Regions from separate parts of the Exiguobacterium sp. S22-S28 genome, predicted to be linked through region 2. Evidence: a T-box and tRNA genes for the amino acid it is inferred to sense, from the RefSeq annotation. Region 2 holds a T-box; the other holds one or more tRNA genes.

Region 1 (8,765 bases), on a different contig from region 2:
ATCATCGTCTCACCAATCGCACGCGACATCCCGAGGACGATCGAAGCGATGATTCCTGAGAGTGCTGCCGGAACAACAACTTTTAAAGCGACTTCAAGACGTGTTGAACCAAGCGCGAGCGCACCGTCTCGGATTTTTTTCGGAACCGAACTCATCGCATCTTCCGAAATCGAGGCGATCATCGGGATGATCATGATTCCGACGACGATACCCGGGCTTAAGGCATTGTAGATGGCAAGACCCGGAATAAGTTTTACGAGTAATGGTGTAACGAACGTCAAGGCGAAAAATCCGAAGACGATTGTCGGAACACCGGCTAAGACTTCAAGAATGGGTTTAAGAACACGGCGTGCGCGCTCTGATGCATACTCACTTAAATAAATCGCAGAAGTGAGTCCAATCGGCACGGCAACTAGCATCGCAATCACGGTAATTTCAAGTGTTCCCACGACGAGTGGCCAAATCCCGTACTCCGGTTGAGAGTTCAGCGGGTACCAGTTCGTACTGCCGAAAAATTCTTTGATCGATACGACTTCAAAGAAGTGGCGTGTCTCAAGAACTAACGTGAGAATGATGCCGATGGTCGTAATGACTGAAACGAACGCACAAAGGAAAAGTACGATCGGCATGATCCGTTCCATAACGTTTTTTATACTAAATTTTTGTTGTCGGTTCTGTTGAATCAGCTCGCGAACCGATTTGTTTGATGATGGATTCATCCTTCTCCGCTCCCTACTTCATCATGCCTACATAAGAACGGGACCCGAAAAAAGGGAATTTCCCCTTTTTTGGGCCGTCCTCATTTGGTGATGTTTATTTCATTGCGTCTTCGATAGCTTTTGCATTTTCATCATAACGATCTTGTTTCATCTTGATATAGCCTACTTCTTCAGCTAAATCACCAGCGTTTTCGTTCGTAAATTGAACAAAATCAGCCACTTGTTTTTTATCTTTTAATGACTTGTTGTTGACGTACGTGTAGATTTCACGTGACAGCGGGTAAGACAAATCATTGATTGTTTCTGGTGTTGGATCAACCGCATCTTTTCCTTCAGCTGAGAGCGGGACTTCTTTTAACTTATCTTTGTTTTCTGCATAGTAGGCATAACCGAAGTAGCCGATCGCACCTTTTGTTCCTTCCACTCCTTTGACGAGGACGTTATCGTCTTCTGAGAGTTGAACGTCTTTACGCATATCTTTTTCGTCAAGGACTTCTTCGTCGAAGTAATCAAATGTACCTGAGTCTTTACCAGGGCTGAAGAATTTGATTGGTTCTGCCGGATAAGATGGATCAACATCTTTCCATGTTTTGACGTTTGGATCAAGCCACATTTTGTTGAGTTGATCGAGTGTCAATTCTTTGACCCATGTATTTTGTTTGCTGACTGTGACTGTCAATCCGTCGAGTGCAAGTGAGAGACGTGTAAATTCAATATTATTTTTTTCAGCTTCTGCTGCTTCTTCATCTTTGATTTCGCGTGATGCGTTCGAGAGGTCTGTTTCACCAACGACGAAACGCTTGAATCCGCCACCTGTTCCGGATACTCCGACTGTTACATCGACGTCTGGTTGTTCGATTGAGTACTCTTCACCGACTGCTTCCATGATTGGGAAGACTGTTGAAGATCCGTCTACAGCGATCTTTCCTGAAAGATCAGAAGAACTTGAAGAGCCACCTTTGTCATTTCCGCATGCCGCACCGACTACTGCGATTGACGCTACCGTTGTGATAAGAGCTGTTTTTTTCATCCAAGACATGATTAATTTTCCTCCTCGAAGTATGTCGCTGGTAACGCTACGACTTTATATCCGTTTTCCTTACAAGACTTATACTACGGATGAACTATTAAACCAAAATGAATCCAACGTAAAAGAATTGTAAAGGTGTGTATTTCTGCGTTTACAAACTCAACTCCATTAGAAAAACAGGTCAATCCATACAAAAAAAAGCGAAGATGAGTTTTCTCACCTTCGCCACACTGGTTAATTTGGCTTAGTCTGCCACGGAACATCTTTGACATTAAAATATGCTTTAACTAAATCATGACCAATTTTCGAGTTGACGGTTTCCTGCTCCATATATGGAAGGAACACAGCCCATGCCATCTCCGGATTATCATACGGGGCCCAACCGACCAAGTTCGAGTTTAGCGAGCGGACAGGTTGACCACTGCCATCCCGAAGAGCAATTCCATCTTCGCCGTAAACACTGACCTGAGCCGTTCCTGTTTTCGCCGCTGCATCGATACCGGTTTGCGCAATGACTTTTGCTGTTCCGCGTTCTCCTTTGACAACGCGGTGTAATCCTTCACGAACATGATCGATGTTCGCTTGGCTGACTTCAATCCGATTCAAATAATTCGTTTTAAAGCTGTAATCGACTTGTTTTGTTCCATCCTCAATCGAGTTCGAAGCGAGTACTTCTTTCAAGAAATGTGGTTGTACCCGATATCCACCGTTAGCGAGTGTCGAAATATACTGCGCTACTTGAAGTGGTGTAAAAGCATCGTACTGTCCGATTACCCGGTCCATCAAGAGTGTGACACGATCCGGTGTACCTTGTACCCCTTTTGCTTCATACGGAAGATCAATACCTGTCGTCACACCAAGACCAAACTGACTGTAATAGTTTTGCATGAGTGCTGCCGCTGCGTCGACACTAGCACCTGCTACACCGTTACTTGGATACTTCGCCATCCGCATGGCAATGTTAAACATGTAGACGTTTGACGAACGTTCAAGTGCCGTCAAGTCAGTAATCGGTCCCATATTGACGTACGATCCTTTTTTCGTGCCGCCAATCGTGATCGGCGCATCATTAATGACTTCGTTTTGACGGATAACGCCTTCCTCAAGTCCCATTGCGACCGTCGCCCCTTTGATCGTTGAACCGATTTGCAGGGAGGTCAAGACGTTATTGATGGCAACATCACTGAATTTATTCGTCGCCGTGTCAAGCTTCTGACCGGACATCGCCAAGATTTCACCCGTTTTCGGATTCATGACGACGGCATATCCTTCTTTGAGATAGCCACTCCCCATACCGCGTCCCATTTTGATGGCTTGTCGTAAAATTTGATCGACTTGTTTATTGTATTCCGCGTCAACGGTCAGGACGAGATCTTTACCGGATTCGCCTTCTTCCCGATTCGGTTCACCGACAGGTTCGCCGTTAAACGTTTCATAGACATCGTAAGCCGGTTTACCGCGTAATAAATCTTCATACTGTTGTTCAAGGAACGATGTCCCGACACGGTCATTCAGACTGTAGCCTTTTGCTTTAAATTCCGCCTGTTGTTCAGCTGGAATTTTGGAGTACTTCCCAAAGATATTACGGAGCGTTCCTTCATACGGATACGAACGCTCATAAAACGGCTCGACCGACACCCCTTTTAAATCTTCAAGATTCTCGTCAATGATTGCCATTTCTTTTGCACTGGCTCCTAATTTAACGAGTTGGGGATCGAGAGCGTAACCGACTTCCATATTGTGTTTGATTGCGATGATTTCCATCGTTTTGTCATCAAAATCAATATCTTTTTTTGTAATCGTATCAAGACGGATTTGATCTTGTTCCGAAATCGATAATTTATTTCGCTTTTCTACGTTCGGATAACGTTTTGTGACTGCCTCTTTATACCGTCGATCTGATTCATCACCGTTGACCGCTACCCAGTAATCCTTCATGTCTCGTTCTGTTACTTTCCAATCGTCTTTCGGCAGGTTGATGATCGCCGCAAGACGCGAGGCGATTTCAATCCGTTCATCGACTTTCGTATTTTGAGACCGGCGGTAAACAATCGAGTATTTGGAAATCGTATCGACTAACAGTCGTCCGTCTCGATCGTAAATCTTTCCGCGCGGTACTTCGTATTTCGAAGCAATCATCTCCGTTTTTTGAACTTCCCGTGAAATCTTTTCGCCATTTACAATCTGGACGACACCTAAGCGAAAGATTAAAATCGCAAACAATAAAAATACTACAAAAAACATTAAGTTCAAGCGAAGCGGCAGATGATTCCGCCGTCTTCCCTTGACCGTGATTCGTTTCGCCATGGCGTACTCCCCTATCGTTCAAAAGTCATCTTGTTTCATTATATAGAAGGAAACTTTCCATAACAACCTATCCCATCATTTTCCGCATTAAAAAAAGCACCGGATTCCCTTTCGGAAAACCGATGCTCTCATATTACTTTTTATTTTGCGTCAGCATAGAGTTTTGCTACGTGATCCCAATCAATGACGTTAAAGAACGCATTGATGTAATCCGGACGACGGTTTTGATAGTTCAAGTAATACGCGTGTTCCCAGACATCAAGTCCAAGAATCGGTGTTTTACCTTCCATGACAGGTGTATCTTGGTTTGGTGTTGAAACGACAGCCAATTTGCCACCGTCAACGATGAGCCACGCCCAACCTGAACCAAAACGTGTTGTAGCTGCTTTTGCGAACGCATCTTTGAATCCTTCGAACGAGCCGAACGATTCGTCGATTGCTGAAGCAAGATCACCCGTTGGTGTTGCTCCGTCGTTCTTTTTCAAGAGTTTCCAGAAGAACGAGTGGTTCCAATGACCGCCACCGTTGTTACGGACGGCTGTTTGAATGTTAGCAGGAAGTGAATCGAGGTTTTGAAGTAATTCTTCAAGTGATTTCCCTTCATGCTCTGACCCTTCAAGTGCCGCGTTTACGTTCGTGACATATGTGTTGTGGTGTTTTGAGTGGTGAATCTCCATCGTACGAGCGTCGATATGTGGCTCCAGCGCATCATAAGCGTAGCCGAGTTCTGGTAATTCAAATTTTGACATTTTCATGTCCCCCTTTATCCTATTTTCGGAATTTCGATACTCTTTAAGACTAGCAAAAATAGTTGGTCAGACGCAAGCAATGACCCTTAGATATTACTGTTCGTCGCGTGGAGCGAATACGGAGACGCCGCCACCCGGAACCGGGAACACACCGAATCCTTCGTCATCGATGACAACAGGTTCTTCTTGGTGATTCGTATAATCGAACCATTGTTCTCCGGCACGTGATTCGCCGACGAACATCCGCTTTTCGCACATGTCAGCGTTCGACAGCAAGACGGCACAACCCGAGTTCGGGAATTCTTCGACGCCACGACGGACCCATCCGACACAATGCGGATCGTCCAGGTAATCTTCTTGCTCACCGTAAGCTTTATGGTAACGGGCGTACAATAGGGCATCGATCATCTCTTTTTTACCTTCTACCGGATGTGGTCCTTGGACACCATAGTAGTCTCCGTAGAAGACACATGGATAACCATCTTTACGTAATAAAACAGAAGCATACGCATGCTGTTTGAACCAGTCATCAATCCATGACTCCAGCGATTCGCCTGGTTGTGAATCATGATTGTCAACAAATGTCACGGCATTCGTCGGGTGAGATTCAACGAGTGTATCCGCAAACAACGTCGTTAAATCAAAGTCCTGTCCTTGTTGCGATGCTTCGTGGAATTTATAGTGAAGCGGCACATCAAACAAATCAATCGTATAATCAACGCTGTCTAAGAATTGGCGGCAATCATCTAAATCTGATTTCCAGAACTCACCGACCATATAGAAACCGTCCGGATTGTCTCCAATCATCGATTTGGCGAACTCATTGACGAATTCGTAGTTGATATGTTTGATCGCGTCCAAACGGAAACCTTGGCAATTGATCGTTTCTTTGAACCAGTTTCCCCAGTTAATCATCTCTTCGCGGACTTCCGGGTGGTTGTAATCAATGTTGGCGAACATCAGATAATCATAGTTGCCGAATTCGTCATCCACTTGATCGTTCCAATCTTTATTTTTACCGGAAATTTTGAAAACACCTGTTTTTTCTTCACGTGCATCAAAATCGGTTCCATTGAAAAATTCGTGTGTCCAGATGAAATCAGAATATTTTCCGTTTCGACCCGGGAACGTAAATTTCGTCCACGCATCGATTTCAAATTCTTCTGAAATTTCTTGCGAACGGTCTTCCGGGTGGACTTCCACAACTTTAATCGTCTCAAGTTCATCGGCAGCCGCTTTATGGTTCATGACGACATCTGCATAAACCGCGATGTCATTTTCATGCGCGACTTGAATTGCTTCGACCAATTCATCTTTTGTCCCGTATTTTGTCCGGACCGTTCCCTTTTGATCAAATTCCCCTAAATCATAGACATCGTAAATGCCATACCCTGTATCTTCATCTGATTGCCCCTTTGATGCTGGCGGAATCCAAACAGATGTGATGCCTGCAGCACGCAGTTCCGGCGCTCTCTCTTTTAAGCGTTGCCAATGCTTTCCATCATTTTCTACATGCCACTCAAAAAACTGCATCATCGTATGGTTACGTTCCATCTCTCTTCGCTCTCCCTTAAATTGCCATAGTATGAATATTATTGTATGAACATTATTACAATATCTTTAATATTCCCCAAGCAACCAAAAATAAACGCACACTCCAAAAAAGAGTGTGCGTTTATGGAGTGGACCCTGCAGGACTCGAACCTGCGACCGGACGGTTATGAGCCGTCAGCTCTAACCAGCTGAGCTAAGGGTCCTTAAGTAATAGTAGCGGCGGAGGGAGTCGAACCCACGACCTCACGGGTATGAACCGTACGCTCTAGCCAGCTGAGCTACACCGCCATGATGAATTAAAACAGCTAATATCAGATTACTGGAAGTAGACTTGAATGTCAATAAATTATCTCACAAAAACAAAGAGGAATTTCTTTTCAGAAATTCCTCTTGTTTTATGATGGATATTCACTTCATGCTGTTCCTGATCGTTGCTCCAGTACCAAGTCCGTAATATTGACGGCATGGTCTCCGATGCGTTCCAGGTTCGACAACAGATCAACGAAGATCATTCCAGCCTGACCGGTACAATCGCCTGCATTGACACGCAAGACATGGTGTTTGCGGAATGACCGTTCGAGCGAATCCAGTTTCCCTTCGAGCTCAAGCACTTGGCGTGCCAATGAAACATCATCCAGTTCAACTGCCTTGATGGCGGTCTCAACGATTTTTTGCGTCAAGATATACATCTCATCCAGCTCTTTTTCCGCTTGTGCCGTAAATTCGATGCGGTTGACGATTTGGAAATCAACAAGTTCGATGACGTTTTCAACATGATCACCGATCCGTTCAAAGTCATTGACGGCATGCATCAAGAGTGAATGGTCATTTGATTCCCGTTCCGACAAGTCATGCGCTGCGACTTTGACAAGATAACTCGTCACTTCTGTATTCAGATGGTTGATGGCGTATTCAATCTGGTCTGCCTCCGATACATCTTTTTTATCATGCGACTGTGTGTAACGGTGCGCTTTTCCAAGCGCTTCCTTCGAGAACTCACCCATCCGTAATACTTCGAGCTTCGCTTGACTTAAGGCGAGTGACGAAGACTGGTTCAAGATGTTTTGATCCAAGTGGCGTGGTTTCGAGTCGACGGTCGTATCCGTTCCCGGCACGACCTTTTGAACAAGCCATGCAATTTGTGCGATGAACCAGCATTGAATCAAGGTGTTGACGACGTTAAACGTTCCGTGCGCAAAAGCAATCTGCATTTTTGGTTCCAGATCCAGTGCACCGGTAATCCACGTAATGAACGCTGAAAACAGTGGTAAGGCGATCAAGAAGAGAATCGTTCCGACGATATTGAAGATGACGTGCGCTGCTGCCGTCCGTTTCGCTGCAATCGACGCACCAAGTGCTGCGAGAACTGCAGTGATCGTCGTCCCGATGTTATCACCAAACAAGACTGGTAACGCTGCTTTGATATCAATCATTCCGCCGTCATACAATTCTTGTAAGATTCCGATCGTCGCAGAAGACGATTGGACTAGCATCGTAAAGATTGTTCCGACGAATACACCAAGCAATGGACTTTCCGACATCGATACCGTCAGTTCTCGGAACCATTCGCTTGACTCGAGTGGTGCCATGCCGTCTCCCATGAGGGTCAATCCATAGAAGAGCGCTCCGAAACCAAAGAAGATTTGTCCGATGTATTGAATCCGTTCTTTATTGAAGAAGAAAATCAGGAACGCTCCAAGCGCAATCGCCGGGAGTGCTGCTTCCTTGACGTTAAATCCGATGATAAAAGCCGTGATCGTCGTTCCGATGTTCGCCCCCATGACGACACCAATCGCTTGACGCAAATTCATTAAGCCGGCACTGACTAACCCAACGACGATAACGGTCGTACCGGATGACGACTGGATCAAGACCGTGACGACAATACCGGCTAAAATTCCGAAAAACGGGTTTGAGGTATATTTATCTAAAATATACCGCAGACGGTCTCCCGCTGTTTTTTGAAGACCATCTCCCATATACTTAATACCGAATAGGAAAATACCAAGTCCACCGATAAAGGTGAAAATCATTTCCTGTAAATCATAGTTCATTTTGTCATCTCCTCGTATAAAAAAGTGGAATTGATTTGTTGTTAAGAATCCATTGTTTCAACTCCCCTATTATGTAAAGGTCTAATGAACTTGTAAACAGTTTTTAAGACATTCAATTGTTAAGGTTTTATTAATCTGTACCACTACAGTAAAATGCTTATTTATAAGAATTTTATGACCTATTTTCAATTGTTATAAAACAGAAGAAAGAGTGATTATATTGCATTTTTTAAGTCAACTACTTAATTACTTACAAACCACCTTAATTCCAAATCGTCTGTTTTTGAAGACACGCCTCGCTGATGTTTCCCTTTATTTTTGTGGATTGGCATGGATTTCCTTGTGGGTGACA
Region 2 (8,765 bases):
GCAAAAAACCAATGCCATGTTAGCGGAACAGAGTGGGATTGGCGACGTTCAGGATACTGGACTTTGTACAAATTGTCAGGCCGAAGATTACTTCTCCTATCGTCACGGAGATCACGGCGGTCGATTCGCTAGTTTGATTGTAAAGGAGTCTCTTGATGTCAATTTCTGAAAATGTCAAACATGTTCAACAAAATATGAAACAGGCTTATGAAAAGACCGATCAAAAAAAGCAGGTACAATTGATTGGTGTGACGAAATCAGTGTCAAGTGAAGTCGCAGCAGAATTGCTGGCAGCAGGTGTGACAGCCCTTGGCGAGAATCGTCCGGATGGCTTAACGGATAAACAAGCAGCTTTAGGACGCAATGCATGTGAATGGCATTTTATCGGTACGCTCCAAACACGAAAAGTTCGGCAAATCATTGATCAAATCGACGTTTTGCATTCATTGGATCGTTTACATTTGGCGGAAGAAATCAACAAGCGGGCAAAGCAGCCGATTGATTGCTTCATTCAAGTCAATGTATCGGGGGAAGCTTCCAAACAAGGAATCGACCCGACCGACTTGCCTTCTTTTTTGCACGAATTGGGACAGTATCCGATGGTCCGCATCATCGGCTTAATGACGATGGCGCCTTTAACGGAAAACGAAGAAACCATCCGGTCGGTTTTCCGGTCATTACGTCAGTTGCGGGATGAAGTGGCAGTTCGTCGCCTTTCCTATGCTCCGTGTACGGAACTGTCGATGGGTATGTCATCTGACTATGCCATTGCGATTGAAGAAGGGGCTACGCATGTCCGCGTCGGGACAGTGTTGGTACAATCATAAAAACGAGCAATCTAGATGAAAGGAGAATGGATATGGGATTCAAATCAAAAATACAAAATCTATTTCTCGGAAATACAGACGATTTAGATGAACTCGAATATGAAAATGATGCTACAATAAATAAAGGTAGAGACGCTTCACAGCAAGAATATGAGGAGTATTATGAGGAATCTACCCCGAGTGTTACTCAAAAGGAGGAGCCTGTGAGACAGACGAACATCGTACCCATCCATACTAAAAAGGCAAAATCACAAGTCATTCTCAGTGAACCGCGTGTATTTAACGAAGCGCAGGAAATTGGCGAGCATCTTCGTCAAAATCGTGCTGTCATCGTCAACATGCAAAGGATGTCGAAAGATCAGTCACGTCAAATGATTAATTTCTTGTCAGGTGTCGTGTTTGCTTTAGATGGAACGATTACGACAATCAGTCAAAATACACTCCTCTGTGTCCCGAACAACGTCGAGTTGGCCGGAAGTATTTCGAACCTGCTCGGTGAAGATGATATCAACCATAAGGGGTGGTAAACATGGATTCACAAGTTATGTACGCAATCGGGCGTACGTTAAGCACATTACTTCAATATTACAGCTATGTCATGATTGCTTATATTCTGTTGTCGTGGTTCCCAAATGCACGGGAATCCCGATTCGGTCAAGTCTTGGCGATGTTAGTTGAACCGTTTCTCGCGCCATTCCGACGGATTATCCCGCCCATCGGAGGAATGCTCGATATTTCGCCTATCGTTGCCTTTTTAGTGCTTAACTTAGCACAGGCAGGCATTGGAGCTATCTTCTTCTAATGAGCGTGTATGATCATTATCGCGGACATGAGCGGGAGTTCGTCGATCTCGTCTTAAACTGGATCGACCATGTCGAAGCGACGTATACGTTCAAAGTAACTGATTTTTTGGATCCCCGTGAACAACAGATCACACGTGAACTCGTCGGAACGAAATGTGCCCTCTTTTTTGAGGGCGGTTTCGAAGGGGCGGAACGCAAACGTGCTTTGATTGCACCGGATTATTATGAGCTTGATGCCGACGATTTTGATATTGCCATTTATCGCATCCATTATCCTACCAAATTCGTGGAGCTCTCGCATCGTCAGGTGACAGGTACTTTGCTGAACGTGGGTCTAAAACGCGGGAAGTTCGGGGATGTCGTCATTCAGGATCAAGTAGTCCAATTCGCCGTGGCGCAAGATGTAGCCTCTTATATCGAAGTGAATGTCGAACGGGCGGGAAAAACAAAAATCCGTTTATCCCTCGTTGATTCACAGGATCAGCTGAAAATCAAAGATCAAGAATGGCAAGAGGAACTCGGGTTCGTCAGTTCTCTTCGATTTGATACGGTTGTCAGCGAGATTCTTGGATTTTCAAGACAAAAAGCACAAAGCTTGATTAAGCAGGGCGAAAGCAAAGTCAATTATAAAATTGTCGAGGATCCAAGCTTCCTGCTGGAAGAAGGCGACCTTTTGTCACTTCGCGGAACGGGGCGTGTCAAGTTGATCGCCGTACTCGGCTCAACAAAACGGGATCGGATTAAATTACAATACGGTCTGCTAAAAGGTTAACCAACAAGCTGAGGGAGGATTTCATCATGCCATTGACGCCACTGGATATTCACAATAAGGAATTTACACGAAAGTTTCGCGGCTATGACGAAGATGAGGTCAATGAATTTCTTGATCAAGTCATCAAAGATTTTGAACTGTTGCTCCGTGAAAACCGTCAACAGCAAGAAGTCATTCAAAATATGCAGTCCCGTGTCGATTACTTCAGCTCGATGGAGGAGACGTTAAATAAATCCATCATCGTGGCGCAAGAAGCGGCTGAAGAAGTGAAGGCGAATGCGACGAAAGAAGCAAGTTTGATTGTCAAACAAGCGGAACGGGAAGCGGAACAATTACAAGATTCTGCCCAGCGACGGGCGCAACGGACTGATTTTGAAGTGGAACAGATGCGTAAAAAAATCGAATTGTACCGGAATCGGTTCAAAGTATTGATTGATGCACAGATGGAATTGTTGACGAGTCACGATTGGGATGCCTTTGACGGGGCAGCGCGTAGTGCGCTTGACGAGATTCCGGCAGTTGCGTATAATGACGACGATGTCGTATAAGCTAAATCATTGAAAAGGACACGTTTTTTATCTAGATACTGTCAGCGAATCGGGGACTGGTGTGAGCCCGATCAGTGACGGATAAAAAATATCCCCTTTGAGTGTGAAACTGAAAATATTCAGTAAGTTTCACCGTCTCGCCTTCGTTATCGGGCTCTTAAGTGGTAGTCCGTCAGTCAGGATTGCTAGTAGGGTGGTACCGCGAGTTCAAGCCAAACTCGTCCCTATCAGGGGATGAGTTTGGCTTTTTTTGTACGCAAAATTCAGAGAAGTGAGGGAATGCCAGATGGAATACAAAGATACGTTATTGATGATGAAAACCGAATTTTTAATGCGAGGAAACCTGCCAAAACGTGAACCGGATATGCAGGCACGTTGGAACGAGATGAACCTGTACGAAGCGGTTCAAGAAAAAAATGCCGGGAAACCGACATTCATTCTGCATGATGGTCCTCCCTATGCAAACGGAGACATCCATATGGGGCATGGATTAAATAAAGTCTTAAAAGATATCGTTGTTCGTTACAAATCGATGAATGGGTTCCGTTCTCCGTACGTACCGGGTTGGGACACGCACGGTCTGCCAATCGAAACGGCTTTACAAAAAGCGGGTGTCGACCGGAAATCGATGTCGGTCGCAGAATTCCGTGAGCTTTGTGCGAAATATGCACTGGAGCAAGTCGATCACCAACGTGAACAATTTAAGCGTCTCGGTGTCCTCGGTGACTATGATAACCCATACATCACGCTACAACCGGAATTCGAAGCAGCACAAATTCGTCTGTTCGGCGATATGGCGAACAAGGGCTACATCTATAAAGGGAAAAAACCGGTGTACTGGTCACCTTCATCAGAGTCAGCTCTCGCAGAAGCTGAAATCGAATACCAAGATAAACGTTCTGCGGCGATCTATGTGGCGTTCCAAGTCATGGACGGAAAAAACATCTTGGAGCCGACGGATCATTTCGTCATCTGGACGACGACACCTTGGACGATTCCAGCAAACCTCGGAATCTCAGTCAGTGGTGAGTTAACGTATGCACGAATTGAACACGAAGGAAAAGGCTATATCGTGGCTGAGACACTCGTACCAGAAGTAATCGAAGCACTCGGCTGGGAAAACGCTACGGTGGGTCGTGTCTTCAACGGAGCCGACTTTGAGTACATCAAAGCGAAACATCCACTCTACGACCGGGAATCCCTTGTCATGCTCGGAGATCATGTCACGGCAGAAGCGACCGGTGTCGTTCATACAGCACCTGGACACGGGGAAGATGACTTCAGAATCGGTCAGGCGTATGGACTGGATATCCTTTGCCCGGTTGATGACAAAGGTGTCATGACAGCAGAAGCTCCTGGTTTTGAAGGATTATTCTATGAAGATGCCAACAAAGAAATCGGTGTGGCGTTAGAAGAAGCCGGTGCTTTATTAAAATTATCATTCATCAAACACTCGTATCCGCATGATTGGCGGACGAAAAAACCAGTTATCTTCCGGGCGACACCTCAGTGGTTCGCTTCGATTAAAGATTTCCGGGCTGAAATCCTCGACGAGATTAAAGAAGTCCAGTGGGTGCCGGAGTGGGGCGAAACACGTCTCCACAACATGTTCAAAGACCGCGGAGACTGGGTCATTTCCCGTCAACGGGCGTGGGGCGTACCGTTGCCGATCTTCTATGCAGAAGACGGTACGGAAATCGTCACACCGGAAACGATTGACCACATCGCGAATCTGTTCGCAGCACACGGATCAAACGTCTGGTATGAGCGTGAAGCCGTTGACTTACTACCAGAAGGGTTCACGCATCCGGCAAGCCCGAACGGTATCTTCAAAAAAGAGACGGATATCATGGATGTCTGGTTCGATTCCGGGTCATCCCATGCAGGTGTTCTTGCGACACGTCCGGAACTCGAACGTCCAGCCGATTTGTATTTGGAAGGTTCTGACCAATACCGTGGATGGTTCAACTCCTCGCTTTCGACAGCTGTCGCGACGACAGGAAAAGCGCCATACAAAGCGGTCGTCAGTCACGGATTCGTCCTTGATGGTCAAGGACGGAAGATGTCGAAATCAATCGGAAATACGATTGCACCAATCCAGATCATGCAACAATTTGGTGCGGAAATTCTTCGCCTTTGGGTCGCTTCCGTCGATTACCAGTCGGATGTTCGGGCTTCGATGGACAATTTCAAACAAGTATCGGAATCGTACCGCAAAATTCGGAATACGGTTCGGTTCTTGCTTGGTAACCTCGATCAGTTTGATTACACGACACATCGTGTTGCGTTTGCTGACTTACCGGAATCCGACCGCTTCATGCGTACAAAACTGGATCAACTCATCGGCAAAGTAAAAGCGGCGTATGATGCGTATGACTTTATGGCAGTGTATCAGCTGTTGCATAACTTCTGTGTCCTTGACTTGTCTTCGTTCTATCTCGATTACACGAAAGATATCTTGTACATCGAAAAAGAAGATGCACCGGCGCGTCGTGCCGTTCAAACGGTCATGTATGATACGGTCGTGACATTGTTGCAATTGATGGCACCGGTCTTACCGCATACAGCAGACGAAGCATGGGAATTCGTTCCTGGCGTTGAGACATCAAGCATCTTCTTGACGGATCTTCCGGAAGCACCGGAAGTGACGGAAGAAGGTCTGGCGTTGATTGCGAAATGGAACAGTTTCCTCGTCTTCCGGGATGATGTCTTGAAAGCACTCGAAGAAGCACGTGCTGAGAAACTTGTCGGGAAAACGCTTGAAGCGAAATTAGAGCTGGCACCGAATGACGAAACGAAAGCATTGCTTGCGACGATCGATCACCTCGAGCAGTTGTTGCAAGTCTCGCAGATTGAGTTCGTCGCTTCAGCGGAGAAATCATACGGGACGACAGGCATCACGGTTCTTAAAGCAGATGGTGAAAAATGTGAACGCTGTTGGACATATTCGACTGAACTCGGACAAGATCCGGCTCATCCGACACTTTGCCCACGTTGTACTGAAGTCGTCAATTCTTTATAATGAATCAGGGAGGGGCAGCTACGGCGACTTCGTAGCGGTCCCTCATTATTTTTGGATGTGGAGGAAAAAAGAATGTGGCTTTACTTAGCGATTGCTGCTGTACTCGTCGGAGTGGACCAATTGACGAAATGGATCGTCGTCCAACAGATGACGATTGGTCAAGCGATTGAGATCATTCCCAATTTCTTTTATTTAAATTCATACCGGAATCGTGGTGCCGCTTGGGGGATGTTGGAAGGGAAGTTTGGTTTTTTCTTTCTCATCACACTGGTCGTTGTCATCGGGCTGATTTATTTTCTTTACAAAGAAGGCACAAAAAACAAAGTATTTGCTTGGAGCGTCGCTTTATTATTAGGCGGAGCGGTCGGGAATTTCATCGACCGGATGGCACGTGGAGAAGTTGTCGACTTCTTTCATTTTTATCCGTTCGGGTATAATTTTCCGATCTTTAATGTGGCAGACGTCTGTTTGACATTTGGAGTTATTCTGATGCTGATCAGCGTCATGTTTGAAGAGCGTTTGACTAAGAAGGGAACGATTGATTAAATGAATGAACAAAATGAATGGGCTGTTAAAGCCAATGGTGCTACCGGTCGAATTGATAAATGGTTGGCAGAGCAACAAGACTGGTCACGGTCACAAGTCCAAGATTGGTTAAAAGCTGGTCATGTCGAAGTCGACGGACGAATTGTCAAACCGAACTATAAGATGTCCGGAACGGAAGAAATCCTTGTTCGGATCCCGGAAGCGGTTGAACTGGAAGTCTTACCAGAAAATATCCCGCTGGATGTCGTGTATGAAGACAGTGATGTCATCGTCATCAACAAACCAAAAGGGATGGTCGTTCATCCGGCAGCCGGTCATGTGTCCGGGACGCTTGTCAATGCGTTGCTCCATCACTGCCAGGATCTTTCCGGCATCAATGGCGTCAAACGTCCGGGGATTGTCCACCGGATCGATAAGGACACATCGGGTCTTCTGATGGTTGCTAAAAATGATTTGGCACATGAGTCCTTGGCACAACAATTAAAAGACAAGACGACAGAACGTCTTTATATCGCGCTTGTCCACGGTGAAATTCCGCACGAACTGGGAACAATCGAAGCACCGGTCGGACGCGACAAAAATGACCGCCAACGGATGACCGTGACCGACAAGAATTCAAAAGCAGCGGTGACACATTTCCGTGTGCTTGAGCGTTACGAAGGGTTTACCGTTGTCGAGTGTAAGCTCGAGACAGGACGGACGCACCAAATCCGTGTCCACATGCGTTACATCGGCTTCCCGCTTGCCGGAGATCCGAAATACGGACCGCGGAAAACGATGAAAATGAACGGTCAAGCACTCCATGCCGCAGTTCTCGGATTCACGCACCCACGCACTGGCGAGACGTTGCGTTTTGAAGCCGATTTACCGGAAGAGATGACATTTGAAATCAGTCAGTTGAAAAAACTCGAATTAGAGTCTTGACGTTTTTCTGATAAAACGGTAGAGTAACACCTAGAGAGCGATGCGAGACATCTGCCTCACAATCGGTCGTCCGCGTTGACGATCCTACCTATAGCACACCTTTAAACGAGTCCGGAGAGGCTTCGAAAGGGAGACACTTCATTTGTGTAGATACGTGTAGCGTAAGCTGCCCACACTTATTGTCTTCAACAACCTCCTGCGACTTAATGCAGGAGGTTTTTTTGTAGAAAGGAGCCAATTATGAAACCATCCGTCATTTTAGATGAAGCAGCCATCGGTCGTGCGTTGACACGCATTGCGCATGAAATCATCGAACGTAACAAAGGAATCGATCAACTGATGATCGTCGGGATTAAGACACGGGGCGAAACGTTAGCCCGTCGTCTGGCCCGCCGGATTGAACAGATTGAAGGGAAGCCGGTTTTACTCGGTGTCGTCGACATCTCGATGTACCGAGACGATTTGTCGAAGAAAAGCCTCGAACCGGAAATTAAAGGGACGGATATGCCGGAGACAGTGACAGGAAAGATTATCGTCCTCGTCGATGACGTCTTATACACTGGACGCACTGTCCGCGCTGCCATGGATGCGCTCGTCGACCATGGTCGTCCGAGCATGATTCAACTCGCCGTCCTGGTGGACCGGGGACATCGGGAACTCCCGATCCGACCAGATTTCATCGGTAAGAATGTCCCGACATCCCGTGAGGAACAAGTCGTCGTCGCCTTATCCGAAGTCGACGACGCCGATCAAGTATTCATCAAACGTTAAACACAAATACCTTTAACGTGGTCCAGAGAGACCAGAAAGGGAGTTATCCTTATGAAAAACCACACAGCGATTCTTGATGTACAAGAACGTCCGAACCATCCTCTCCAATGGCTGATGCTCAGCCTCCAACATGTCTTCGCGATGTTTGGCGCGACGGTCCTCGTTCCGTTATTAACGGGACTGAATACGTCAGTCGCCCTCGTCGCAAGCGGAGTCGGCACCTTGATTTTCCTCGCCGTCACACGCTTCAAAGTCCCAACCTACTTAGGCTCGAGTTTTGCCTATATCGTGCCGATCATCGCCGTCAGCGAACGCTGGGGCGTCGAAGACGCCTTAGTCGGCGGCATGGTCGCCGGTCTGGTCTACGGACTGGTTTCACTGATTATCACGTATACGGGTGTCGGCTGGTTGATGAAACTCTTGCCGCCGGTCGTCATCGGACCGGTCATCATGGTCATCGGATTATCGCTTGCTCCGACCGCCGTCAACATGGCGATGAATGGAGCGGACGGGAAGTACAACGGTACATTCCTGCTTGTTGCCTTGACGACA

What was found. A T-box is a leader RNA that pairs with one kind of tRNA and senses whether it is charged. The one in region 2 lies ahead of ileS (isoleucine--tRNA ligase), so its partner is inferred to be a tRNA-Ile.
Region 1: it encodes a tRNA-Ile, which carries the amino acid that the T-box ahead of ileS (isoleucine--tRNA ligase) is inferred to sense. The anticodon was not compared.

The regions. Positions count from the first base shown of each region.
Region 1 is NZ_JBHFFC010000026.1:434,553-443,317, forward strand. It holds gene pstC (phosphate ABC transporter permease subunit PstC) at 1-719, opposite strand, end outside; gene ACHA8N_RS08880 (PstS family phosphate ABC transporter substrate-binding protein) at 814-1,758, opposite strand; gene ACHA8N_RS08885 (peptidoglycan D,D-transpeptidase FtsI family protein) at 1,984-4,056, opposite strand; gene ACHA8N_RS08890 (superoxide dismutase) at 4,197-4,805, opposite strand; gene ACHA8N_RS08895 (alpha-amylase) at 4,899-6,359, opposite strand; tRNA gene ACHA8N_RS08900 (tRNA-Ile) at 6,489-6,562, opposite strand; tRNA gene ACHA8N_RS08905 (tRNA-Met) at 6,574-6,647, opposite strand; gene ACHA8N_RS08910 (Na/Pi cotransporter family protein) at 6,773-8,413, opposite strand; gene ACHA8N_RS08915 (hypothetical protein) at 8,625-8,765, shown strand, end outside.
Region 2 is NZ_JBHFFC010000005.1:122,228-130,992, reverse strand. It holds gene pgeF (peptidoglycan editing factor PgeF) at 1-169, shown strand, start outside; gene ACHA8N_RS01465 (YggS family pyridoxal phosphate-dependent enzyme) at 156-827, shown strand; gene ACHA8N_RS01460 (cell division protein SepF) at 1,031-1,354, shown strand; gene ACHA8N_RS01455 (YggT family protein) at 1,357-1,629, shown strand; gene ACHA8N_RS01450 (YlmH family RNA-binding protein) at 1,629-2,402, shown strand; gene ACHA8N_RS01445 (DivIVA domain-containing protein) at 2,429-2,950, shown strand; T-box leader at 2,951-3,179, shown strand; gene ileS (isoleucine--tRNA ligase) at 3,237-5,972, shown strand; gene lspA (signal peptidase II) at 6,045-6,518, shown strand; gene ACHA8N_RS01430 (RluA family pseudouridine synthase) at 6,519-7,442, shown strand; gene pyrR (bifunctional pyr operon transcriptional regulator/uracil phosphoribosyltransferase PyrR) at 7,683-8,213, shown strand; gene ACHA8N_RS01420 (uracil-xanthine permease family protein) at 8,265-8,765, shown strand, end outside.